One region of the Xenorhabdus sp. KJ12.1 genome, then DNA from elsewhere that is predicted to be linked to it. Evidence: riboswitches for the same ligand, from Rfam matches in the RefSeq annotation. Region 1 holds a riboswitch; the other holds the start of a gene.
The links. A riboswitch is a leader RNA that binds a small molecule or an ion and turns the genes downstream of it on or off. The one in region 1 is predicted to bind thiamine pyrophosphate.
Positions count from the first base shown of each region.

Region 2: linked by a shared signal. The riboswitch ahead of thiC (phosphomethylpyrimidine synthase ThiC) and the one ahead of thiD (bifunctional hydroxymethylpyrimidine kinase/phosphomethylpyrimidine kinase) in region 1 are both predicted to bind thiamine pyrophosphate.

Region 1 is NZ_CAWNQH010000064.1:11,057-19,057, reverse strand. Features, by position in the region: gene baeS (two-component system sensor histidine kinase BaeS) at 1-1,158, shown strand, start outside; gene baeR (two-component system response regulator BaeR) at 1,158-1,856, shown strand; gene AACS92_RS08915 (YegP family protein) at 1,942-2,286, shown strand; gene trhP (prephenate-dependent tRNA uridine(34) hydroxylase TrhP) at 2,497-3,873, shown strand; gene AACS92_RS08905 (hypothetical protein) at 4,009-4,281, shown strand; gene fbaB (class I fructose-bisphosphate aldolase) at 4,575-5,624, shown strand; gene thiD (bifunctional hydroxymethylpyrimidine kinase/phosphomethylpyrimidine kinase) at 5,702-6,499, opposite strand; TPP riboswitch at 6,586-6,678, opposite strand; gene cspE (transcription antiterminator/RNA stability regulator CspE) at 6,821-7,030, opposite strand; gene AACS92_RS08885 (amino acid permease) at 7,819-8,001, opposite strand, start outside.
Region 2 is NZ_CAWNQH010000116.1:107,231-115,231, forward strand. Features, by position in the region: gene thiH (2-iminoacetate synthase ThiH) at 1-922, opposite strand, end outside; gene AACS92_RS19405 (thiazole synthase) at 919-1,686, opposite strand; gene thiS (sulfur carrier protein ThiS) at 1,702-1,914, opposite strand; gene AACS92_RS19415 (HesA/MoeB/ThiF family protein) at 1,911-2,714, opposite strand; gene thiE (thiamine phosphate synthase) at 2,708-3,421, opposite strand; gene thiC (phosphomethylpyrimidine synthase ThiC) at 3,405-5,390, opposite strand; TPP riboswitch at 5,533-5,657, opposite strand; gene AACS92_RS19430 (HAD family hydrolase) at 5,739-6,413, opposite strand; gene nudC (NAD(+) diphosphatase) at 6,673-7,452, shown strand; gene dcp (peptidyl-dipeptidase Dcp) at 7,528-8,001, opposite strand, start outside.

The DNA.
Region 1 (8,001 bases):
GAACAAAACAGTGATAATCGGCAAGAACTGTCTCCCCGTGCTTGGCGCTCCCAGTTCTGGGTAGTTGACAGCCATATGCACCGGTTAGTGGGTCATTCTGACAATATGTCGGAAGAAACTTACCGCGTTCCGGTAAATTACCAGAATAAAGTGGTCGGTTGGGTTATTGTCAGTACTTCGGACAAAATTACCCGTCAGGCTGATATTCGTTTTGCTCAGCAGCAACAGCTGACCAGTTGGATTATCGCTGGTTTCTCTACTATGCTGGCTCTGATTGCAACTTTCGTTTTATCCCGCATTTTCTTGAAACCGGTCAAGCGGCTGGTGGAAGGCACTCATAAACTGGCTTCCGGTGATTTCAGCGTGCGTGTTGCATCATCCGATCAGGATGAAATCGGGCAATTAGCATCAGATTTTAATCACCTTGCCTGCACGCTGGAAAAGAATGAACAAATGCGCCGGGATTATATGGCAGATATCTCCCATGAATTACGCACTCCACTCTCTATTCTGCGTGGTGAGCTGGAAGCCTTACAGGATGGCGTCCGTCAGCCGACAGCAGAAACTATCCAGTCGTTACTGACAGAAGTTACCATTCTGACAAAATTAGTGGATGATTTACATTTGCTATCCCTGACGGATCGTGGCTCCCTGACTTATCGAAAAGAACAGGTTAATGTCAATGAGCTTCTGCAAATCGCTGTCGCGGTTTATCGTGGACGTTTTGCCGATAAACAAATTTCACTGGAAATATATTTACCGCAAAACACAATAGTATTTGCAGACCCTAAGCGATTAACTCAGCTATTCCATAATTTGCTGGAAAATAGCCTGCGCTATACTGCTGATCACGGAACAGTGCTTATCCACGGGTATGTGAACCAGCAAAAATGGTTATTAAACTGGCAGGATAGTGCTCCCGGTCTTACTGCTGAACAATGTCAGCGTATTTTTGAACGTTTCTACCGTTGCGAATCTTCCCGCAATCGAGCCAGTGGAGGCTCTGGTTTAGGACTGGCAATCTGCTACAACATTATTGAAGCGCACAATGGTCTTATTTATGCTGAAATATCACCTTTAGGTGGTATTCAGATTCACGTAGAATTACCCTTGTTCAAATTTTCTGAACAGAAAACACCAAATAAGATATTGAAATAATGAGTGCACAATATACCGTTCTGATCGTTGAAGATGAACCTAAGCTGGGGCAGTTACTGGTTGATTATCTACAAACTGCAAATTATCAAACACAATGGTTGGTGCGCGGTGATGAGGTGGTTGCTCATGTCCAGCAACACCAGCCTGATATTATTCTGCTCGACCTGATGTTACCCGGCCTTGATGGGTTATCTGTCTGTCGGGAAATTCGTAAATTTTCAGATATCCCCATTGTGATGATGACGGCTAAAACTGAAGAAATTGATCGGCTGCTGGGGCTGGAAATTGGTGCGGATGATTACGTCTGTAAGCCTTATAGCCCACGCGAAGTCATTGCCAGAGTGAAAACTATTTTACGCCGCTGCTATCGTCCGCAGGATATCGTCAGCGAACAGGGAGCACTGACGATTGATGAAAACCATTTTCAGGCTCGCTACCTTGAACGGGTGCTGGATCTGACTCCGGTTGAATTCCGGTTACTTAAAATCATATCCAGTCAGCCCGGACGTGTTTTTTCCCGTGATCAACTGTTGAATAATCTCTATAACGATCATCGTATTGTGAATGATCGAACAATTGATAGCCATATAAAAAATCTACGCAGAAAATTAGAACAGCTGGATGAAGATAAATCTTTCATTCGCTCAATTTACGGGTTGGGATATCGCTGGGAAGCAGAAATTTGCCGCCTGATGTAAGTTACCTACTATTATTAAAAAAATTCACCTGCATAAATTTCAGGCTAAACTTAATCTGATAATTACCCAATCAGGAGAATTTCTTATGGCTATTGGTCACTATGATCTTAAGAAAGCGAAGAACGGGCAATTTTACTTCAATCTGGTAGCAGCAAATGGTGACATTATTCTCAGCAGTGAGATGTACACCACTAAGGCTGCCGCCAATAAAGGTATCCACTCGGTGCAAGTCAACTCTCCGGATAAAACCCGTCATGAAGTGAGGAAAAATAAATCTGGCAAAACATATTTTGTCCTGAAAGCCAGAAATCACCAGATTATTGGTATTAGTGAATCTTATGGTGATGAAACAACAATGAAAAAAGGAATGCAGTCTGTGATGAAAACCGGGGTAACCGATAAAATACGGGACTTGACCAAAGGCAGTTAGTTGTAGGTCGTTAATAGCGCCGCATCCGCGGCGCGTTTTTGTCAGCATATCCATTCCCCATATCTGTTTCCTCTGTATCTATGATATGTACCTTGCAAGACAATCTTGAAAGACAAAAGGTATAAGCGCTAAAATCCCTTCTTTAACCTTACCCTTTGTAATGATAAAGGATAAGGTCTGATTTGAACTCAGACTGAGAACGCTAATAATATGTTTACTCCAGAATTACTCTCTCCCGCCGGCTCCCTGAAAAACATGCGCTATGCCTTTGCTTATGGCGCAGATGCTATCTATGCCGGACAACCTCGTTACAGCCTGCGTGTTCGTAACAACGAATTTAACCATGAAACACTGGCTCAGGGGATTAAAGAAGCCCATGAATTAGGCAAACGTTTTTATGTCGTTGTCAATATTGCCCCACACAATGCAAAACTGAAAACCTTTATCCGTGATTTGAAGCCTGTGGTTGAAATGGGGCCTGATGCGCTAATTATGTCCGATCCCGGTTTAATTATGATGGTGAGAGAGGCCTTTCCCGAAATGGATATCCACCTTTCCGTACAGGCAAATGCGGTTAACTGGGCAACAGTGAAATTCTGGAAACAAATGGGCTTAACGCGGGTTATTCTCTCACGTGAGCTTTCACTGGAAGAAATTGCAGAAATCCGCCAGCAGGTGCCTGAAATGGAGCTAGAAGTCTTCGTACATGGCGCACTTTGTATGGCTTATTCAGGCCGCTGTTTACTATCGGGCTATATCAATAAACGCGATCCTAATCAGGGAACCTGCACGAATGCCTGCCGCTGGGAATACAATGTGCAGGAAGGCAAAGAAGATGATACAGGCAATATCGTTCATACCCATGACCCTATTCCGGTTAAAAATATTGAGCCGACACTAGGACAGGGAAATCCGACGGATAAGGTATTCATGATAGAAGAAGCCAAACGTCCGGGGGAATATATGAGCGCATTTGAAGATGAACATGGCACTTATATCATGAACTCCAAAGATTTGCGGGCAGTGGAGCATGTAGATCGTCTGACTGGCATGGGCGTACATTCGCTGAAAATAGAAGGCCGCACTAAATCTTTCTACTATTGTGCCCGTACAGCTCAGGTATACCGCCGTGCCATCAATGATGCCGTTGCCGGTAAACCGTTTGATCCAACCTTAATGAGCACGCTGGAAGGATTAGCTCATCGTGGTTATACCGAAGGCTTTTTGCGTCGCCATACTCACGATGCCTATCAAACCTATGAATATGGTTATTCAGTATCAGAGACGCAACAATTTGTCGGAGAATTTACCGGCAATCGGATCAACGGGCTGGCTGAAGTAGCAGTAAAAAATAAGTTCCTCGTTGGTGACAATCTTGAAATTATGACGCCAGCAGGCAATATCAACTTTGTACTGGCATCAATGACAAACAAAAAAAATCAGGTTGTCGAAGTTGCTCCGGGTGACGGTCATATTGTTTACTTGCCTGTTCCTGAAGAAATTGAACTGAATTACGCGCTGCTTATCCGTAATCTGAAATCGGGTAATACCCGAGCACCTCATACAAATACAGTTCCTAAAAAATAATTCAGTATGAATTTTACAGAAATAGTTCCATTTTTTTAGAAACAGATCACATCAATACTATTTTATTTCTCGTATCATCCATTCTGAAAAATGAAGAACTAAAAAAGTTTCACTGTAAGACTAGGAACCACCTCCTTGGCTAGCTCAATCTCCCTTGGGCTAGCCTTTTCTTTTCCTGAAAATTTTAAAATTCAAAAAATCATCAGTAATATCAGCAAGAAAAAATCATTAACTGAATTACTAGTTATTGAGTTTATCCAGTCAATAATAATTATCTCACTACCCATTACAAAATTAATTGTAAATAAAAAAATCGGTTTGAATAAATATCACTCATATTTATTCAACATACTGAAGGAATTTTTAGAAAAACACCTTGAGATAGTTATTTCCAACAGAGTCGATTGATATTATCTCACTATACACATGCATGACAGGAGGGAAATAATTAAATTTTAATAAACATAACATTAACTATGAAAAATATACCCAATGGTTCCAAGTTACATCGCAGCGACAAGGGAATGAATCCAGGCCATTGGATGACTGGAAATGAGTACAACCAACAAAGAGGCAACTTGAAAGACGACGGGTATAATCTCAACTGAAGCGATCCACTACATCTTCCCTTCCTGCTCACCTTGTACTCCATGCAAATATAAACAACAATCAGTAGCGCCTTTTGCAAACTGGAGTTAAACATGACTGATATCGTGAAGTTGTTAGGAAAAGACGCAGAAAGTTTATTGCAGCATCAATGTTCCACTATTCCACGTGAAAATCTCTACATTCCGGGTGCAGATTTTGTTGATCGTGTAATGATCGAAAACAATCGGCCAAACGCGGTATTGCGCTCAATGCAAACTTTATTTAATCATGGGCGTCTGGCAGGAACTGGTTATCTTTCGATTCTGCCGGTTGATCAGGGAGTTGAACATTCAGCCAGTGCCTCTTTTGCAGCAAATCCGCTCTATTTTGACCCCAAAAATATTGTTGAATTAGCAATTGAAGCAGGATGTAATTGCGTTGCTTCGACTTATGGTGTTCTGGCATCTGTTTCCCGCCGCTATGCCCATAAAATTCCATTTCTGGTGAAACTGAATCACAATGAAACTCTGACCTACCCCGCTGAATATGATCAGACTTTATATGCCAGCGTTGAACAGGCATTTAACATGGGTGCAGTTGCAGTTGGTGCAACGATTTATTATGGTTCTCATGAGTCACGCCGCCAGATAGAAGAAATTTCTGCTGCTTTCGAACGTGCTCATGAATTAGGAATGGTCACAGTACTGTGGGCATATTTACGTAATTCTGCCTTCAAAAAAGATGGCGTTGATTACCATACAAGTGCCGATTTAACCGGTCAGGCAAACCATCTGGCAGCCACTATCGGTGCTGATATTGTTAAGCAAAAAATGGCGGAAACTAATGGCGGTTATACTGCTATTGGTTTCGGGCACACAGATAAACGTGTCTATACTGAATTAACAACAGAACACCCTATCGATTTAGTTCGCTATCAGTTGGCTAACTGTTACATGGGGCGTGCCGGCCTAATCAATTCCGGCGGAGCTTCTGGTGCCAATGATTTGAGTGATTCAGTCCGTACTGCGGTCATCAACAAACGCGCTGGAGGCATGGGGTTAATTCTTGGGCGCAAGGCATTTAAGAAGTCAATGAAAGAAGGCGTTGCCCTGATCCACTCAGTACAGGATGTCTACCTCGACAAAAGCGTCACTATAGCCTGATAAAATCAGGATAATTAATTGAATAATAAAGAAATTAGATATGGGGATAGCTATATCCCCATTTTCACGGTCAGTAACTACCACCATTGATGGAAATGATGTACCGGCCCTATCCCTTTTCCCACGTCTAATTTATCTGCCTGCACTAAGGCATTGTGTAAATAAGCTTTTGCAATTGGCACTGTGCTCTGCCAATCTTCATAACGTGGTCGTAATGCAGCAAGAGCCGCCGACAAAGTACAACCCGTGCCATGTGTATTGTGGGTATTAACTCTGGAAGCAGTAAAACGCCATTCTCCTTCAGGCGTAAACAACCAGTCAGGACTTTCTCCGTCAGCCAGATGCCCCCCTTTCAACAGAATTGCCTGACAACCCATTGATAATAATTTTCGCCCTTGTTGCAACATTTCATCTTCTGTTTCCGCAGAAGAACATTTCAACAGTGCTGCCGCTTCAGGTAAATTGGGAGTAATTAAAGAAACAACAGGTAGTAGTAACTCTGTCATAACTGTGGCAGCTTCTTCCGACAGTAACGGATCTCCACTCTTCGCCAGCATCACTGTATCCAGTACAGTATAAGGAACTGGGTAACGTTGCAGCATTTCCGCGACAACTTTTACATTAGCAACATTCGATAACATACCAATTTTAATACTGTCTATCCTGACATCTGAAAGCACAGACTCAAGTTGAGTAGCAAGGAAACTTGGGTCAATATCGTAAACTGCTTGCACTCCAGTGGTATTTTGCGCAACGAGGGCGGTAATCACAGTTGTGCCATAAACGCCAAGTGCAGAAAAGGTTTTCAAATCGGCTTGAATGCCGGCACCACCGCTAGGATCAGTTCCTGCAATGGTCAATGAATGAATTGACATGATGATGATTCCTGCGACCAGCTCAGGAAAAGCGGCAATCAAAATACCCACTCTCTTTCAAGTTGCCTTTCAAGATCTGTCGGATATGGGATATACCGAGACTTCCCTACGCTAGCATTATCCAGATCAGGTAATACGGGTACTTCTCAGTTCAATTAAGAACGCCCCGAGCCAAAATAAAAATCACTCTATTAGTATCCCAATAGAGTGATATTTGCAATATGTTATCGTTAAATAATGAAACAGATTAACGATATATATTCAGCTGGCAATGAAAATACCAGCAAAAATAAATTTATTACTTTTAATTACTTTTTATTACTATAAAGTTGTCACGTTTGCAGCAGCTGGACCTTTAGGACCATCCTGAATTTCAAACTCAACTTGTTGGCCTTCAGACAATGTTTTAAATCCATCTTTCATAATTGCAGAAAAATGTACAAATACATCTTTGCTGCCATCAGCTGGAGTAATAAAACCAAAACCTTTAGACTCGTTGAACCACTTCACAGTACCAGTGATTTTTGCCATTTCAAAAATTTCCTTTGAATCACTTTATTAGCCGATTGGCATTAAAAAGAAACGAACCCGTATTCATTGCTGCTATTCATTAACAGAAATAGTACTTCGTTTACCCATGTGTTTTATCACATACTCTTTATATAATCGCAAGCCATTTTTTTCAGCGGCACGAGCTAAAGCACATATTTCAAATTATTAATATCTGCTTTTTATTTAACGTCAACCAGAAGTATTTATATTACATAACACCATGAATTAAAAAAGAAATAGAATTTTAACCCTTGGAAAGTATTTTGATTTTTTTGATATATAATTCTGTTTATCACGCTTATTAAGAGATACAGCAGAGAGTTATAACTTTTAAACTTTATTGAAGAAGCGATAAAAGAATGGAGTATATTTGTTAACACCTGAGAGTGTAATATGACTGCTCCAAATTCAGCTGTTTTATATTTTGTATATCCTTTATTAAAGATTGTTCAGTTGAATTCCCTTTTATTCAATTTATAGACGTCCTTTATTATTTAAATATGTCAGAAGCTGACTTCATGTTTATAGCCCAAGAAAAACTGAGCTTTAAGCAGCCTATTACACGGATATTAGTTCAGTGCAAACATTTTATGGAGAAAAATGGATAACATTCATTTTATATGCAATTTTTGTAGTTTAAATTTTCACATAGTTTTCTCATGTAATAAAATTTTGTTATCAGGGATTAATAAAATTAGATTCATTATAAAAAAATCAGCCGGGCATATGCCCGGCTGATAAAGTATACTCATTTTAAAACTATCAAGTTATGTCTTTGCTTTATTGGATCTGGAAAATAAATAACCAACCCACAATGCTCCAATCCAGAATGGCATGAGGATAACAGATATACGTATATCAGGTATCGTCAGGATAATAATAAGAATACAAGCCAGAAATATCAGACACAGGAAATTACCAAATGGATACCAGAATGCTCTGAAACTTGT
Region 2 (8,001 bases), on a different contig from region 1:
GGGTAGAAAGTGAAAGTTCAACATCCGGTGCCAGCAGGCGGAATGCACAGATCAGTTGTACCAGTTCTGCATCATTCATCAGGGATGCGGGCTTAATCCCGCCAGCACAGGGACGCAGGCGTGGAAAGGAGATGGAATAACGGCTTTTCCAGAACTGTTTTTGCAGGAAAAACAGATGTTCTGCCACCATATAGCAATCAGTTCGCCAGTGAGGTGATAATCCGATTAATGCGCCCAGACCAATTTTATCAATGCCCGCCCGCCCTAGCCGCTCAGGGGTTTCCAGCCGCCAGTGAAAATCCTGTTTTTTTCCCTTGAGATGGTGCAACTGATAACTCGGTTCGTGGTAGGTTTCCTGATAGACCAGTACAGCATCTAATCCCAGTGTTTTCAGTTCGGCATATTCCTCTTGCGCCAATGGCTGAACTTCCATTGTGACTGAACTGAAATAGCGGTGTATTAAGGGAAGGTAATGGCGAAAATAATCCATGCCGACCTTTTTCTGATGCTCCCCTGTTACCAGCAGAATATGCTCAAATCCCAGCTTTTTCAGCGCCTGACATTCAGCCTCAATTTCCTGTTCATTGAGCGTCTTACGTTTGATGTGGTTACTCATGGAAAAACCACAATAGGTACAGTCATTGGCGCACAGATTGGAAAGGTAAAGTGGGATATAAAATCCCACGGTATTACCGAATCGCTGACGGGTTAATTGTTGTGCCTGCTGAGCTAATGGTTCAAGGTAGAGAAGGGCTGCGGGTGAGAGCAGTGCCATAAAATCATTCAGTGTCAGGCGCTCACTATTTAGAGCGTGCTCAACATCATGGCGGGTTTTACTATTGATGCTCAGCGTGATGTCATCCCAGTCCAACTGTTGCCAGCGATGGCGGAAAGTCTGCTCTGCCACGGTATTGCTGCTCATAAAGCCCCCAGAAAATCGGTCAGTGGACTGGAGGCTTCTGCATGGAATTTCTGGCTTGCCACTCCTGCCTGATGAGCGAGTTCGCCTGCTTCAATGGCGGTTTTGAATGCCTGCGCCATTTTAACCGGATTACGGGCAACGGCGATTGCAGTATTGACCAAGACAGCATCGGCTCCCATTTCAATGGCTGCCAGTGCATGGCTTGGAGCACCAATACCGGCATCGACAACCACAGGAACATTGGACTGCTCAATGATAATTTGCAGAAAATCCCGAGTGAGTAAGCCCTTATTTGAACCAATAGGCGCTCCCAATGGCATGACAGCGGCACAACCCACTTCTTCCAGACGGCGGCACAGAACCGGATCTGCGCCACAGTAAGGCAGAACTACAAAACCTTCCCTGACTAATTGTTCCGCTCCTTTCAGGGTTTCTATCGGATCAGGTAATAGATATTTCACGTCAGGGTGGATTTCCAGTTTGACCCAGTTAGTGCCCAGCGCCTCCCGCGCAAGGCGGGCAGCAAAAACCGCTTCTTCTGCGGTTTTTGCTCCGGAAGTATTGGGCAGGAGTTTAACCCCCAGCTCCTGCAAGGGAATGAGAATGCCATCATCTTTGCCTTGCAGGTCAATCCGTTTCATCGCCATTGTGACTAACTGGCTACCGGAGGTGCGAATGGCTTCAATCATCAGTCCGGCATTGGCAAATTTTCCTGTGCCTGTAAACAGACGGGAATGAAAGGTGGTATCAGCAATTTTTAACATGGTTAACCTCCGGCATTAGCCCCCCGCAATGGCCTGAAACAGCAGGATATTATCCCCGTCATTGAGCTGGTGGGTGCGCCATTCTGAGCGGGGGATGATGGTCTGGTTAATAGCCAGTGCAGTACCTGACTGGGTACGTTGCATATGTTCCAGTAATTGCTGAACTGTCATGGGATTATCTGTCGGCGTATCCAATGTGATCGTTTGATCGTTGACAATAATGTTCATGCGATTTCTGTTCCTGAAACGGTTTTATCTGTGCCTGCAGTTTTATCAATGATTGGGCGTGTTCCGCATACCGGACATTGTGGTGAGGGGGTTAGTTGTAACGTACTCCAGTTCTGTTTTCTGCCATCAAACAGTCGCAGTTTTCCATTCAGATAAGAAGGGAGACCCGCCAGCATTTTAATGGCTTCCAGCGCCTGTAACGTTCCAATCACACCGACCACCGGCCCTAAAACACCCGCAGTGCGGCAGTTACGCTGAGGCTCTTCCTGATCGGGATAGAGGCAGGCATAGCAGCCATGCTGATAAGGTGGTTCGAATACCATCAACTGACCACTGAAACCGACGGCGCTGCCACTGATAAGAGGTTTACCAGTTTCGATACAGGCGGCGTTAATAGCATGTCGGGTTGCCATGTTATCGCTACAATCCAGTATCAGATCGACCTGCCGGACGAGGTTTGTCAGTGATTTTTTATCCAGTCGTTCATTAATAACGGTTGTATTAACCAATGGGTTCAGATCAGCCAGTTTTTGTGCCGCCAGAGTGGCCTTACCTGCGGGAATATCAGCCGTGCGATAGAGGATCTGACGTTGCAGATTTGAAATATGTAATTTGTCATCATCGGCAAGATAAAGGTGCCCTACTCCTGCTGCCGCGAGGTAGAGTGAGGCAGGAGAGCCTAATCCCCCCATCCCGACGATTAACACTTTGCCGTTTTTTAATTTTTCCTGCCCGTCCGGGCCGATATCTTCCAGTAATAATTGACGGCTGTATCGCATAAATTCCTGATCGTTCAACATAAGCGCCTCCGATCATTTTCTTCAACGTTTTTGTCAGATGTCCCTTCAACTAAATGAAGCAACCTGGCTGTCGCCTGTCGCCAGTCTTTTGCTTTGGTGATAGCACTGACCAGCGCTACACCACCGACACCGGTCGCGACCACATCAGGGACTCGTTCCAGTGAAATACCACCAATAGCCACTGTCGGGAATTCAGGGGTGAGTGCTACCTGATGTTTCAGGGCGATTAAACCCTGTGGTGATGAGGGCATCTCTTTGGTTGTGGTCGGGAAGATATGCCCCAGTGCAATGTAGGATGGGCGCAAGGCTTTTGCCCGCGCCAGTTCCTGCTCGTCATGAGTGGAGATCCCCAGCCGAAGCCCGGCTTGTCGGATGGCACTGAGATCAGCAATATCTAAATCCTCCTGCCCCAGATGAACGCCATAAGCATGGTGTTTGATTGCCAGACGCCAGTAGTCGTTGATAAACAGGCGCGCGTTGTATTGCTTCCCTAACGCAATCGCCTGCCGAATGTCATGCTCTACCTGATCTTCGGGCAGATCTTTAATACGCAGTTGCAGCGTTCTGATACCGGCTTCCAGTAACCGCTCAATCCATATCAGTGAGTCCACCACGGGATATAACCCCAACCGGTGTTCGGTTGGAGCAAAGGAGGCTGTTTCAGGGCAAACGGTTTCAGATAAAATCGCTTCAGACTGATTTAACATCGTTGATATCCTCAGCCCGGTGATACAGTTCGCTGCCATGTATCCGAAATTCTTCGGACATCTGTTCCATACCCGATTGTTGTTCCAGTTTTGCGGCATAGTCCCGCACATCCTGTGTAATTTTCATTGAGCAGAATTTCGGCCCGCACATGGAGCAGAAATGGGCAACTTTACCGGATTCCTGAGGTAATGTTTCATCGTGATAAGCGCGGGCGGTGTCAGGATCAAGGGCCAGATTAAACTGGTCTTCCCAGCGGAATTCAAAACGCGCTTTTGACATGGCGTTATCGCGGATTTGAGCACCGGGATGGCCTTTCGCTAAATCTGCCGCATGAGCTGCGATTTTGTACGTGATTAGCCCTTGTTTCACATCTTCTTTGTTTGGCAGGCCAAGGTGCTCTTTAGGCGTGACATAACAGAGCATGGCACAGCCGAACCAGCCAATCATAGCTGCACCAATACCGGAGGTGAAATGGTCATAACCCGGCGCGATATCGGTTGTCAGTGGCCCTAATGTGTAGAAAGGCGCTTCGTGGCAGTGTTCCAGTTCTTCCGTCATATTGCGGCGGATTAATTGCATCGGAATATGTCCCGGCCCTTCGATCATCACCTGAACATCATATTCCCAGGCGATTTTGGTCAGTTCACCCAGTGTATGTAGTTCGGAAAACTGTGCTTCATCATTGGCATCCTGAATGGAACCGGGACGTAAGCCGTCTCCCAGAGAAAGGGAAACATCGTAGGCGGCACAGATTTCACAAATTTCACGGAAATGGGTATAGAGGAAGTTTTCCTGATGATGAGAGAGACACCATTTCGCCATAATGGAGCCACCACGGGAAACAATGCCTGTCAGTCGTTTGGCGGTCATCGGAACATAGCGCAGCAGAACGCCGGCATGAATAGTAAAGTAATCGACTCCCTGTTCCGCCTGTTCCAGTAACGTATCGCGGAACATTTCCCACGTCAGGTTTTCCGCAATGCCATTGACTTTTTCCAGCGCCTGATAGATGGGGACTGTACCAATTGGCACCGGGCTATTACGCAGTATCCATTCACGGGTTTCGTGGATATAGCGCCCGGTGGAAAGATCCATTACGGTATCCGCGCCCCAGCGGGTAGACCAGATCAGCTTCTCAACTTCTTCTTCAATGGAAGAGGTGACGGAAGAATTACCGATATTGGCATTCACTTTCACCAGAAAATTGCGCCCGATAATCATCGGTTCAGATTCTGGGTGGTTAATGTTGGCAGGAATAATCGCACGGCCCGCAGCGACTTCCTGTCGCACAAATTCCGGCGTAATGTTTTCCGGTAAGTTGGCACCGAAACTTTGCCCCGGATGCTGCTGGAGAAGCACTTCACCGCGGATACGTTCACGCCCCATATTTTCCCGCAGGGCGATAAATTCCATCTCCGGCGTGATAATGCCTTTACGAGCGTAGTGTAATTGGGTAACGCGTTCGCCAATTTTCGCTTTCAAAGGGTGGGGACGATGGTGAAAACGCAGATGATCCAGTCCGGCATCCGCTAGGCGCTGTTGGGTAAAATCAGAGCTGAGGGTTGTGACAGGCTCTGTGTCATTGCGCTCTTCAATCCACGGCTGGCGGATTTTCTGTAAACCTGCGTGTACGTCCAGTACGGCTTCAGGGTCGCCATAAGGGCCGGAAGTATCATAAACAGGTACGGGTTCATTTTCCTCAAATTGGGGCGCTTCTTTTGTCCCGCCAACCAGTGTAGGAGATACCTGAATTTCACGCATAGGAACCTGAATATCCTCGCGTGAACCTTCCAGATAGATACGACGTGAATTGGGGAAGGTAACACCCTGAATTGAATTGATAAATTCCTGTGCGGCATCCCGTTGGGCTTTACGTGGACGTGCCGGATGAGTTTTAGGGGAGATATCAGTTGTAGGGATAATATCTGCGCTGGAGGTGACGGTATCATTAGTAATAGCATTAGACATAGCAAATTCCTGACTGTGTGATCGCCTGTAATCAGGCTTAAGTTGAGAAAATTGCTTGTCTGGAGCTCGCAGGGAGTAATGATGATTGCTGAACAGTGTTATCTGGCAGAAGATCTGTACAGAAGCAATAAAGCATATCAGCAGAGGGATTACTCTTGTTCCCTTCGCGGGTATTAGCCCGATCAGGTTCTGCGGATCCCGAATAAACGGTCTCAGCCTGTGTCCACCGTGATATACGCTGAACGCTAGGCACTCCGACAAGAAAACACCCCAGAGTATAAAGGGGATTATGGAAACTGCAACCGGAAAACCGAGCCTTTTGTATTGGCCCGATGTCAGGTATTAATATTAATTCCGTGGCGCTAACGCCCAGCTCAATTGCTTCCAACCATGTTTTTCTGCTGCTGACTGCAATTTTACATCCGGATTCACGGTAAATACTTCACTGGCAAAGAAACACATCGGCAAGTCGTTCGATGAGTCTGTGTAAAAAGAGATATGTTGTGGCGATAAATTCTGTTCTGTCAGCCATTGCTGTAAGCGGGTAACTTTCCCTTCCCGGAAAGTTGGGACACCTTCAATATCGCCGGTATAACAGCCATCTTTCATGACCATATCAATCCCCATGGCGGTTTTTACGCCAAATACAGCCGCGATTTTTTTCACCACGAAAGAAACAGTAGCAGAAATGATAATGACGGGAATATTTTGTTGGCGGTAAATATCTAATTGTGTTTTCGCTGCGGGGTAGAAGAGAGGTTTGATTGTCGTTTCTACAAAATCTGTCAGCCAGATATCAACTTGTTCATGGGGTATTTGGCAGAGGGCTTGTAAACTGACTGACAGATATTCCTGCATATTCAGTTTCCCTGCACTGTAATCCGATATCATTTTCTGGTCTGCTTCTATAAAGCGGGGGTCAGTAATGATCTGCTTTTCCCATAAATAATTCGTCCAGAGTAGACTGGAATCCCCACGGATCAGGGTGTCGTCCAGATCAAATATGGCAACCTGCTGTGACATAGTTGTTATTCCTCAAATCTGAAATCGACAGGATAAGGTCGATTGAAAGAGAATCAAATATTTTATTGCTACGGCTTAATGAACACCCGAAAATATGCACATTCAGAAGCATTGTTAATATAACAGATTGCAGACAGAATACGATGAAGAGGAGTATGCTGTAATGATGTTAATCTTGGTTAACATTTAATTAACACTGACTTGGTTAATATATTCTTAATTAACGCAGCATATGACACAACACATGATGGAACCAATGATGCAAAAAAAACTGACAGGTATAGAACGAGGCTGGTGGATTGTCAGTCTTGAAAACAGAGTTTGGCTTCCGCAGGGAGACTTACCACTGGGTACTGCTGAGAGCTGGTCATTGCAGGGCCTTGTCGCCTACGTGATTGGCGAGTGGTTGGGAGAAGTAGTGTGGCTCATCCGTCATAAGATGGCATCAGAGATGTATTCTCCCCGCCGGATTGCAGAACAGGATCCTCAATTATTTCAGTTGGTAGGGCGCGGAGTCCAGTTGGCGGAGTTTTACCGCTCACATCGTTACTGTGGGTATTGCGGTCATGAAATGCAGCAGACTGAGCACGAGTGGGCCTGCCTGTGCCACCATTGCGATGAACGCTATTATCCGCAAATTGCTCCCTGCATTATTGTGGGTATCCGCCGTGAAGATCACATTCTACTGGCACAACATCAGCGTCATCGCAATGGTATTCATACCGTGCTGGCTGGGTTTGTGGAAGTGGGTGAAACACTGGAGGAGACGGTACATCGTGAGGTGATGGAAGAGAGTGGAATAAAAATCCGTAACCTGCGTTATGTGACTTCTCAACCGTGGCCTTTTCCTCATTCATTGATGATGGGGTTTCTGGCTGATTATGAGAGTGGTGATATTGAACATGACCCCGTTGAGCTGATCAGTGCGGATTGGTATCGATATGATGATCTTCCCCTGATCCCCGGGCCTGATACGATTGCCCGCCGTCTGATTGAGGAAACGGTCGCACTATGTCGTCAGAGCTGTCGCCAGTATTGATAGTGAATACTTACAAATCATGAGAGTTACCCGATTTTTTCTATCAGGTAACTCTCAGCCTTTAACTATATTTGATTATTTTTGTTCCGTAAGACCCCGGTTTTTCAGCATAGATTCAGTACTTGGTGGCTTACCTCGCCAGTCGATATACAGTTTTTCCAGATCTGTACTATTACCGCGTGACAGTATCTTATCGCGGAAAATCTGACCGTTTTCTTTTGTCAGACCGCCATGCTCGGTAAACCATGCAAACGCATCGTCGGCCAGCATTTCTGTCCACAGATAGGCATAATAACCGGCAGCATAACCACCGCCCCAAATGTGTTTGAAGTAACTGGAACGGTAGCGCGGTGGCACGTAGTTGAGGTGGATATTGTCTTCTTGCAAAGACGCGGCTTCAAATTTATTCACATCCTGCTGCGGCTTATCTGCGGCCAGCATATGCCAGTGCATATCCAGCAGTGCGGCTGATAGTAACTCGGTCATTTGATAACCTTTGTTAAACTTATCCGCCTGATTGATTTTATCCATCAGTGCCTGCGGCATGAC